3 regions of the Frankia sp. CcI49 genome follow, and region 1 is predicted to be linked to each of the others. Evidence: predicted binding sites of a transcription regulator. Region 1 holds the regulator's gene; each other region holds the start of a gene.
The links. The regulator LexA, encoded in region 1, represses DNA repair genes until DNA is damaged. The targets are predictions, from matches to a motif close to CGAACNNNNGTTCG.
Positions count from the first base shown of each region.

Region 1 (3,277 bases):
AGGTCGAGTACCGCCAGCTCCGACTGGAGCGGGTGGTGCTGATCGGGGTGTGGACCTCCGGGACCCTCCTGGAGGCCGAGGCGTCGATGACGGAGCTCGCGGCCCTGGCCACCACCGCGGGCTCGATGGTGCTGGACGCGCTCGTGCAGCGCCGCGACCGGCCGGACACGGCGACCTTCGTCGGCTCCGGCAAGGCCCGAGAGCTCGCGGACGTCGTCGCGTCGACCGGTGCGGACACGGTGATCTGCGACGGCGAGCTGACCCCTGGGCAGCTGCGCCAGCTCGAAGAGGTCGTCAAGGTCAAGGTGATCGACCGGACGGCGCTCATTCTGGACATCTTCGCCCAGCATGCGACGTCCCGGGAGGGCAAGGCCCAGGTGGAGCTGGCCCAGCTCCAGTACATGCTCCCGCGGCTGCGTGGCTGGGGTGAGTCGATGTCCCGGGCCGCCGCGAGCAGTGGTGGCCGGGCGCCCATCGGTACCCGCGGCCCTGGTGAGACGAAGATCGAGACCGATCGGCGGCGGCTGCGCACACGGATGGCCAAGCTGCGGCGCGAGCTGGCCGCGATGGCCACCGTCCGGGAGACGAAGCGCTCCTCGCGGCGGCGGGGTGCCGTGCCGGCGGTCGCGATCGCCGGGTACACCAACGCCGGGAAGTCCTCGCTGCTCAACCGTCTGACCGGAGCCGGTGTGCTCGTCGAGGACGCCCTGTTCGCGACCCTCGACCCGACCGTGCGGCGAGCGACCCTGCCCGACGGGCGGGTGTTCACCCTGGCCGACACCGTCGGTTTCGTCCGGCATCTGCCGCACCAGATCGTCGAGGCGTTCCGGTCGACGTTGGAGGAGGTCGTGGACGCGGATCTCGTCCTGCACGTCGTCGACGGTTCGGCGCCGGACCCGATGGGGCAGATCACGGCGGTCCGTGAGGTGCTCGCCGAGATCGACGCGGCCGGGGTTCCCGAGCTCGTGGTCGTCAACAAGGTCGACGCGGTCGATCCGACGACGTTGGCAGTGCTGCGCAAGGCGGTTCCGGACGCCATCTTCGTCTCGGCTCGGTCCGGAACGGGCCTGGCGGAGCTGATCGACGCCCTCTCGGAGCGGATACCGCACCCGGAGATCGAGATGTCGCTGCTGGTGCCCTACACCCGTGGTGATCTCGTCTCCCGGATCCACCGCGACGGCGAGGTGCTGAGCGTCGAGCACACCGGCGCGGGCACGGCGGTGGCGGCCCGGGTGCCGGTGAGCCTTGCCGCCGAGCTGGAGCCCTTCAGGGTCGCTGGAGCCCTTCGGAGCTGACCCCGCTTCGGAGCTGACCGAGCCGGCGGGAAGCCGAGCCAGGGGCCGCCGCCTGGCTCGGCATGGCGGCTGGCTCGATGGCCGGCTCTTCCCCAGGGGGTCAGCGCCCCCTGGGGTCGCGTTCGGGTCAGACCCGGCGCATCACGGCGACGATCCGGCCGAGGATGGTCGCGTCTTCGGCCGGGATGTCGGAGAACGCGGGGTTCTCCGGCGCCAGCCACACCCGGCCGTCGCGCTGGCGGAAGCGCTTGACCGTCGCCTCGCCGTCGATCATGGCCGCGACGATCTCGCCGTTGTCGGCGACCGGCTGCTGGCGGACGACGACGTAGTCACCGTCGCAGATCGCGGCATTGATCATCGACTGCCCGACCACCTTGAGCAGGAACAGCGTGCCCTCACCGACGATCTCCCGCGGGAGCGGGTAGACGTCCTCGACGGCCTGCTCCGCGAGGATCGGCCCGCCGGCCGCGATTCGCCCGATGAGGGGCACGTAGGTCGGGGTGCCGCCCTCGGCCGCGACGGCACCACCCACCTCCGCCGGCGTGGCGCCGGCGGAGCGCAGCCGGGCGCCCGCCTTCTGGCCGCCGATCGGCAGTACTTCCATAGCCCGCGGCCGGTTCGGGTCGCGCCGCAGGAAGCCCTTCTCCTGGAGCACCTTGAGTTGGTGCGCGACGCTGCTGGTGCTGGTCAGGCCGACAGCCTCGCCGATCTCGCGGACGCTCGGCGGATAGCCGCGCTGCTCCACCGCGGCGCGGATGACCTCGAGAATCCCCTTCTGTCGTTGCGTGAGGCCTGAGGCGTCCGCGGGGCTGTCGGGAAGATCCCGGACATTGCCGCGGGCGTCGCCTCGGCGGGTACCCCGTGCCTGGCTGGTCATCGCCTACCGCTCTCCCTGTCGATGCATCCGGCGGCGGGGCTTCGCCCGCTACCGGCTTCTCCGCGACCGGGGGCTCGGCGGTTCCGCAGCCGGCGGGCCACCCGGTCGATCTACCACTTTGTCCTATTAGTAGCTTCTGACCGGTTCGGGTGGATTTTCCGTGCTCGCTTCTTCTCGCACGATCGTCCACAACTGATCGTCCTTGACGGTAGTCGGCCGGTCGCCGAATCTCAAACGTCTGTTCGAGCGTGTCGGGGGAAGTGTGCGTGGCGACCGTGTAAGAATCGCTCAGGTGTTCGAGCGAGCGGATGCTCGCGCCTGGGAGGTTGACATGGCCGACCCCGATCTGGCCGACCCCGATCCGGCCAACGCTGATCCGGCCGACCCTGATCTTTCCCGCGCCGGTCTGGCTGATGCCGACGTGACCGACGTTGCCATTGTCGATATCGCCATTGTCGATGTTGCTGCGGCCGATCGTGACCTTCGGCCGGCCGCTGGCGACGTTGGCCTGGCTGCCGGCGATGTTGACATCGCGGATGGCGACAGGGCGCTCGGCGGGGGAGCCGGTCCCAAGTGCCGGGTGTTCCGCGTCGGCGCGGCGCGGCGGTCCGCGGCCGTCGGAGGAGGTGCGCCGGCGGCGGGCGGCCGTGGTGGTCGCGCGCGTCCGCGTCCTCGTGCTCGCCGTGGTGCGGCGGTCAGCGGGGTCGTGGTGCGCGGCCAGGCGGTGCGGGGCAGGGCCGTGCGTGGCGGTGATCGGCGGCCGGCGCATCGCTCGGCCCCTTCTCGTTGTCTCGGCAGTGGTCCTTCGCCTGCGGCGGGCCCGTGCGGCGCACAGTCGTCCTCGGCGGCGGTCGAGTGCGTCGAGGCCCAGGTCATCGAGATGCCCGGGCTGGAATGGCGTGCCCGCGCCGTCGGGTACGCGTTGCCGCCGCCCGGCGACCAGAGACTACGGACGAGACCACGGCGCCGGTGGCCGAGTCTGCGGCGCAGCTCGTCCCCGAGCTCGCGAGCCCTGTCCCCGGGCGCGCAACGGCCCCGCCCGGGCTCGCGACGCCACCCGCGGCAACAGCCGCCGCTGAGGCTGACCCGGCGGGGCAGGCTCGTG
Region 1 covers NZ_MOWP01000014.1:257,538-260,814, reverse strand. Annotated here, with positions in the region: gene hflX (GTPase HflX) at 1-1,295, shown strand, start outside; gene lexA (transcriptional repressor LexA) at 1,423-2,172, opposite strand; gene CcI49_RS12925 (LysM peptidoglycan-binding domain-containing protein) at 3,275-3,277, shown strand, end outside.

Region 2 (3,277 bases), on a different contig from region 1:
GAAGACGGCGGTGAGCGGAGCGAAGACGAGGTACTCGAAGAACGTGGCCATCGGTTCAGGCTGGCCCGGGGCGCGCTAGGCCGACGAGCCCGGCGCGGCCGGCTCCGGGCGGTCCGCGATCGCCACGACGTGCTCCACCGACGGGTCGCCGGCGAAGAACGGCGACAGCGCCGCCCGCCACCGGGTGAACCGGTCGGAGCCGCGGAACGTCTCGGTGTGTGCCTCCAGGCTGTCCCAGTCGACGAGCAGCACGAACCGGGACGGCGACTCGACACCCCGCGTCATCCGGACGGACCGACATCCAGGGGTGCTGACCAGCTCATGGCGGACAAGCCGATAGGCCGCCGCGAAGTCGTCCTCGCTGCCAGGCCTGACTTCGAACCTCGCGACCTCGACCACCCCGGAGTCGCGCGGGGGAACACCGGAAACGCTCATGGCGTCCAGTCTGTCACCGAGGACCGGGGACTTCAGGCCGGCTGCCACGACCAGTGGCACGTTTGCCCGTGGTCCGACGCTGCGATGTGGTTGTGACGCGACCGACGATCAGTTGGCCATGTCGACGAAGCGCGAGTAGTGGCCCTGGAACGCGACCGTGACCGTGCCGGTGGGGCCGTTACGGTGCTTGGCGATGATGAGGTCGGCCTCGCCGGCGCGGGCGGACTCCTTCTCCACCGCGTCCTCGCGGTACAGCAGGATGACCGCGTCGGCGTCCTGCTCGAGGCTTCCGGACTCACGCAGGTCGGACACCTGCGGGCGCTTGTCGGCCCGCTGCTCGGAGGCACGGTTGAGCTGCGAGATCGCCACGACCGGAACCTCCAGCTCCTTCGCCAGCAGCTTCAGTGACCGCGAGATCTCGCTGACCTCCTGCTGGCGGCTCTCCACCTTCTTCGGCGACGACATGAGCTGCAGGTAGTCGAGGATGACCAGGCGCAGGTCGTTGCGCTGCTTGAGGCGCCGGGCCTTGGCCCGGATCTCCATCATCGTCAGGTTCGGGCTGTCATCGATGTACAGCGGCGCCTCCGCGACCTCGCCCATCCGCCGGGCGAGCCGGCCCCAGTCGTCGTCCGTGAGCCGACCGGTGCGGATGTTCTGCAGCGACACCCGAGCCTCCGCGGAGAGCAGCCGCATGGTGATCTCCATACGGCTCATCTCCAGCGAGAAGATGACCGAGGTCATCCCGTTCTTGATGGACGCGGCCCGGGCGAAGTCCAGGCCAAGGGTGGACTTTCCGACCGCGGGCCGGGCCGCGACGATCCAGAGCTGGCCGCCGTGCAGGCCGTTGGTGAGCTCGTCGAGGTCGGTGAAGCCGGTCGGGACGCCGGTGAGCGCCCCGTCATGGCCCTGGATGGCCTCGATCTCCTCCAGCGCCGGGTTGAGCAGCTCCCCGAGGGGGGTGTAGTCATCACTGGACCGCCGCTCCGTCACCTCGTACACGGCGGCCTGGGCCCGGTCGACGACCTCGCTCACGTCGGGTGCGGGGCCGAAGGCGAGCTGGACGATGCGGGTACCGGCTTCGGCCAGCCGGCGCAGGACGGCCTTCTCCGCGACGATCCGGGCGTAGTAGCCGGCGTTCGCCGCGGTCGGGACGCTGGAGATCAGCGTGTGCATGTAGGCGGGCCCACCGACCCGCTCCAGCAGGTTCTGCCGGCCGAGCTCGGCGGCGACGCTGATGACGTCGGCCGGCTCACCCCGCCCGTAGAGATCACCGATCGTCTCGAACACGGTCGCGTGTGCCGGCCGGTAGAAGTCGTTCGCGGTGAGCACCTCGACGACGTCGGCGATCGCGTCCTTCGAGAGCAGCATCCCGCCGAGCACGCTCTGCTCGGCCGGAAGATCGTGCGGCGGGGTCCGGTCGAACTCGACCGGCGCTCCGGACCCGCGATTGATATCGGTGACGCTCACGCCCTACCCCCCCGCCCTGGGCCCACCCGAACCCGGCCCGTCAACGGCGGGCCCATCCGACGCAGGCCCGCCCCAGCCACCGAAATCGAACCTATGTTCGATTGGCCTGCGGGACCTGTCAACTCGCCCGTCCGCCCGACCACCTCAAGATCATTAACCCCCCGCCCGTACGGACTATCCCGATCCAGGGGATAGCTAGCCAGTGTGGAGGGTCCGACAGTAGGCGCAGACACAGGGAGGCTCCAAAAAGTTGTCCACAGCACCCTGTGGACAACCTGTTGGTAACTGCGGAAGATCTGGGGACCACCTCGGGATAGTGCCCCGACCGGTTGTGGACAGGGCCCTGCGATCCTGACGCGAACCCGCAGCGCGCAACGGCCAGCGGCCCGATCCAACCTGTGGACGGAAAATAGTTCAGCCGACTTTCGGGCTACTGCGCAGGCTGGCCCATTCGGGCTATATCGCCCTAACGTCCGATCTCACCCTCCGCAGCTGGCCCCGCCACCACGCCACCACGCCACCAGACGGACCGAACGCCCCAGTGGACGCCGATCCCGTTCGCCTCAAGTGTCCCGCTGCCGCTTCCGCTTCCTGGGCGCACACGCCGACCGGACACCGATCCACAGTGATCTACGCGTGGCAGCGGCAAAGAAACGCGGCGCCGACGACAAGGCGCGGCGCCGCGGGTGGACCGTCACCGGTGCCGCGGCGCCCCCGGCGAGGGGGCAGCCGCGACACCGGTGGCGAAGTCAGGCCGAGACGACCTGGACGGTCAGCTTCGCGGTGATCTCCGGGTGCAGGTGGACCGAGACGGAGTGCGAGCCAAGCGCCTTGATCGGCGTGCTCAGCTCGACGCGGCGACGGTCCAGCTCCGGGCCCCCGGCGTTGGTGACGGCGGCGACGACGTCAGCCGCGGTCACCGAGCCGAACAGCCGGCCCTCCTTGCCCGCGCGGCCGGTCAGCCGCACGGACAGACCGGCCAGCTGGCCGGCGATCTCCTTGGCGTGGTCGAGGTCACGCACAGCGCGCGCGTCCCGCGCCCGCTTGATCTGCGCGACCTGACGCTCGGCGCCGCGGGTCGCGAGGATCGCGTACTTGCGCGGCACCAGGTAGTTGCGGCCGTAGCCGTCAGCCACGTCGACGATGTCCCCSGGGKTACCGAGGCCGGGGACCTCCTGGGTGAGGACGAGCTTCATCTCATCCCCCTCAGCGAGCCGTCGAGGTGTACGGAAGCAGCGCCATCTCGCGGCTGTTCTTCACCGCGGTCGCCACGTCACGCTGGTGCTGGCTGCAGTTACCGGTCACCCGACGGGCGCGGATCTTCCCGCGGTCCGAGATGAACTTGCGGAGCAGCGAGGTGTCCTTGTAATCGATG
Region 2 covers NZ_MOWP01000028.1:83,815-87,091, reverse strand. Annotated here, with positions in the region: gene CcI49_RS42205 (hypothetical protein) at 1-51, opposite strand, end outside; gene CcI49_RS25285 (antibiotic biosynthesis monooxygenase family protein) at 76-435, opposite strand; gene dnaB (replicative DNA helicase) at 544-1,902, opposite strand; gene rplI (50S ribosomal protein L9) at 2,652-3,098, opposite strand; gene rpsR (30S ribosomal protein S18) at 3,109-3,277, opposite strand, start outside.
Region 2: the regulator LexA is predicted to act here: its motif matches at 1,989-2,002, upstream of dnaB (replicative DNA helicase).

Region 3 (3,277 bases), on a different contig from region 1:
GGCCAGATCGAGCACCCGTGTCCCGGGAGCGAGGTGCAGCGATTCGCCCAGGGCCGCGAGCTTGGCCGCGGTCAGCGGATTGTGGATCCGGTGGCTGCTTTCACGGATGGTGAAGATACGAGGAAGGTCCATGACCGAATTCCCTTCTGTCATGCCTTGGGATGTGAGACGCGGTTGGTGACGCCCCGCATGGGCGCGACGCGGTCCTGGCAGCGGGCGTTCGGCGTCCTTCGGCTCGACGACGGTGGCGGAGAGGACGGCCGCAGGGGCCAGCCGGACAGGTAGCCAGCGAGCCGGACAGCCAACCGGTTTCCGGCGACCGCCGGAGGGATGACAGCCAGCAGGACGGTCCCGGTCGCAGCCACGACGGCGCGCAGGCCGCGATCGGCCCGCACGAGGTGGCTGGAAGACGGTCCGTCGGCCTGCGGCCGGGCGAAAGAACTCTCACGTTCCGCGTTCCAAGTCGTAGCCGGCTGAAAACGTGACCCGTGCAGGAGAACGGAGAGCGCCAGGTCGGCGCGCAGAAGGTTGATGAAGCACTGTGGAGACCCTTGAAAGGGGCCCAGCCGGACAGCATGCCTGCCGGGACTACTCCCAGCTGCGAGAATGACAGGCGAAGGTCAGGGCAGGGCCCGGGAAGCGAGGATGATCCGGGCACAGCGCAATGCGGTGGTCTCCACGACAGTCATCAACTCACCTCCGTCGATCTCCGCGTTCACACATTCCGTCGCCGCGGCACAACGTTACCACCGGCGGGTGGACGGCCACGCTGTCGACGCTGCCCGACCACCAGGCCGGAGACTGGTTCCGGCGCATTTCCTGCAGACGCGACCCTCTCGACGCGACCCTCCGTGGGGCAGCTGCTGCCGGCATTCCTGAACGCCGCACAGGCCAGCCCGACGCCGGCGCCTCCTCATCGCTGGCCGCGAGGGATTCGACGAGACCGCCCTACCCATGGCTGCGGTGCGACCGCACAGCCCGCGGCCAGTTGGGTCGACTCGGGTCGCCGCCTGCGGCGCGGAGGCTGTTGGCGTCCTCCGCGGTACTCCCTGTGGTCTCCACGCGCAGCGCCCGTTCCGGCAGGCTTCGACCATCGATAATCGAACATGTGTTCGCGATCCGCCGGGCACACGGGTTCGGTTCGGGCGAGGTGAGCACGCCATGCCAGCACCCACACGTGCGAGCGAAGCATCTGGCGCATCCCGGGTGCGGGACGCGGTCGCGGCCTTCGACGACCAGGTTCGCGACCTGCTGTCCCGGATCGGTGTTCAGGCCGCGGCGCTGGCCGCGGCCCACGCCGCAATGCTGCGGCTGCTCGCCGAGTACGCCGGGCTGCGACCGTCGGCCGAGGCCGACCCGCTGTTCTCGTTCGACATGTTCGCCCCGGCGGAGCTCGCCGGCGTGCTGCGGGTATCCGCCGCCACCGCTGGTGGGCAGATGGGTTTCGCCTTCTCCGCGGTGCGGCGGCTCCCCCGAGCGATGCAGGCCCTGGAGGACGGCATCCTCGACCTGCAACGTCTGCGGTCGTTGGAGACCGCCGTCAGCCCCCTCACCGACGAGCAGGCCAGCCAGGTCGAGGAGCAGGTCCTGGCCGGCGGGCCGCGACGCAACCGGGGCGCGTTCGGTGCCGCCTGCCGTCGCGCCGTGCTCAACGTCGACCCCGGCGGCGCCGCCGAGCGTGCCGCGGAACGCCGCAAGGGCCATCACGTCCGGCTCCACCCCGGCGACGACGCCACCAGCACCCTGTCCGCGCTACTGCCCGCGGAGGACGCCGCGGCCTGCGACAACCAGCTCAACCAGATCGCCGATGAGATCATCCGTACCCGCGATGCGGACGACCAGCGCACCCGCGACCAGATCCGCGCAGACACCCTCGTCGACCGCATCACCGGCCGCACACCGCTGCGCTCGCTGCCCTGCGACGTCCAGGTCATCGTTCCGATCACAGCCCTGCTCGGGCTGGGCGAGGAGCCCGGTGAGATCCCGGGCTTCGGTCCCATACCTGCCGACATCGCCCGGGACCTGGCGATGCGCCCGACCTCCACCTGGCGGCGCATGCTCGTTGATCCGCAGGGGGCGCTGATCGAGGTCGCCGACCGGCGCCACCCCAGCCCCGCCCAGGTCCGGCATGTACGTGCCCGCAACCGCATCTGCGTCCACCCCGGCTGCACCCGCCGCGCCACCCGCACCGACACCGACCACACCACGCCCTACGCCGCCGGCGGGCCCACGATCGTCGACAACCTCGGGCCGCTCTGCCTCAAGCACCACCGCCTGCGCCATCACCCCGACCGTCCCTGGATCGTCCGCCAGCCACGCCCCGGCACGTTCACCTGGACGAGCCCACTCGGCACCAGGTTCACCGTCCACCCGCACGACTACATCTCAGGCGAGGAACACCTCCCGGCCGGCTGAGACCCCCCTCCGCAGGCCGCGCGACAGCCCGGACCTTGACATCAGAAACTAGACCCGCGAGTCTAGTAAAAACGTTCCGGAAGGGAGAGGGCCCAGGGTGAGTGCGGCAGTCGAGCGTCTGACAGGGCTGGTCCAGTCGGAGGAGCGCTTCGCGATCCCGTACGCGGATCTCCGCGAGACGCAGGTCGAGGCGATGAACGAGCTGTTCCAGGAACGCCGGGAGCGGATCCGGTTACTCGCGTTCCGCGCGAGGGAGGCGGGCATCAGCGAGATCCGCTCCCGGGCGGACGCGGTCGGGCTGCTGTTCCCGCACACCGCGTACAAGAGCTACCCGGAGAGCTTCCTGAGCGAGCGGAGGTGGGATCGGCTGGGCAGGTGGCTCGGCACCGTGTCAGCACACCCGCTCACGCCGATCGACACCTCGGACGTCGTCGACATGGACGACTGGATCGCCCGTTACGAGGCGGTGGGGCACTACATCTCATGTTCGAGCGGAACGACCGGCAAGTCCGCGATGATGATCGCCTCTGAGCAGGACATGGCGTGGTCGCGCCTGGACACGGTCGGCGTCTTCGCGTGGGGATCCGGAGTGCGACCCGAGCGTGACCGCAGGATGATCGGCATCGCGCCCACCGCCGCCGTCGCCAAGAACCTCAACGCGCGCGACGCCCAGCAGGCCGCGTTCGGTGACCCGCGCCTCGAACCGTTCACGCTGCCCATGCCACCGATCACGATCGGCCAGATGACGAAGATGGTCGTCCTGCGCAAGGCGATCGCGGACGGCACCGCCCGACCGGACGAGATCGCCGACTTCGAGGCGACCTCGCGGGAGCGCGAGCAGACACTCCAGACCGCCTACGTC
Region 3 covers NZ_MOWP01000005.1:187,437-190,713, forward strand. Annotated here, with positions in the region: gene CcI49_RS04085 (class I SAM-dependent methyltransferase) at 1-132, opposite strand, end outside; gene CcI49_RS04095 (HNH endonuclease signature motif containing protein) at 1,162-2,415, shown strand; gene CcI49_RS04100 (hypothetical protein) at 2,513-3,277, shown strand, end outside.
Region 3: the regulator LexA is predicted to act here: its motif matches at 1,102-1,115, upstream of CcI49_RS04095 (HNH endonuclease signature motif containing protein).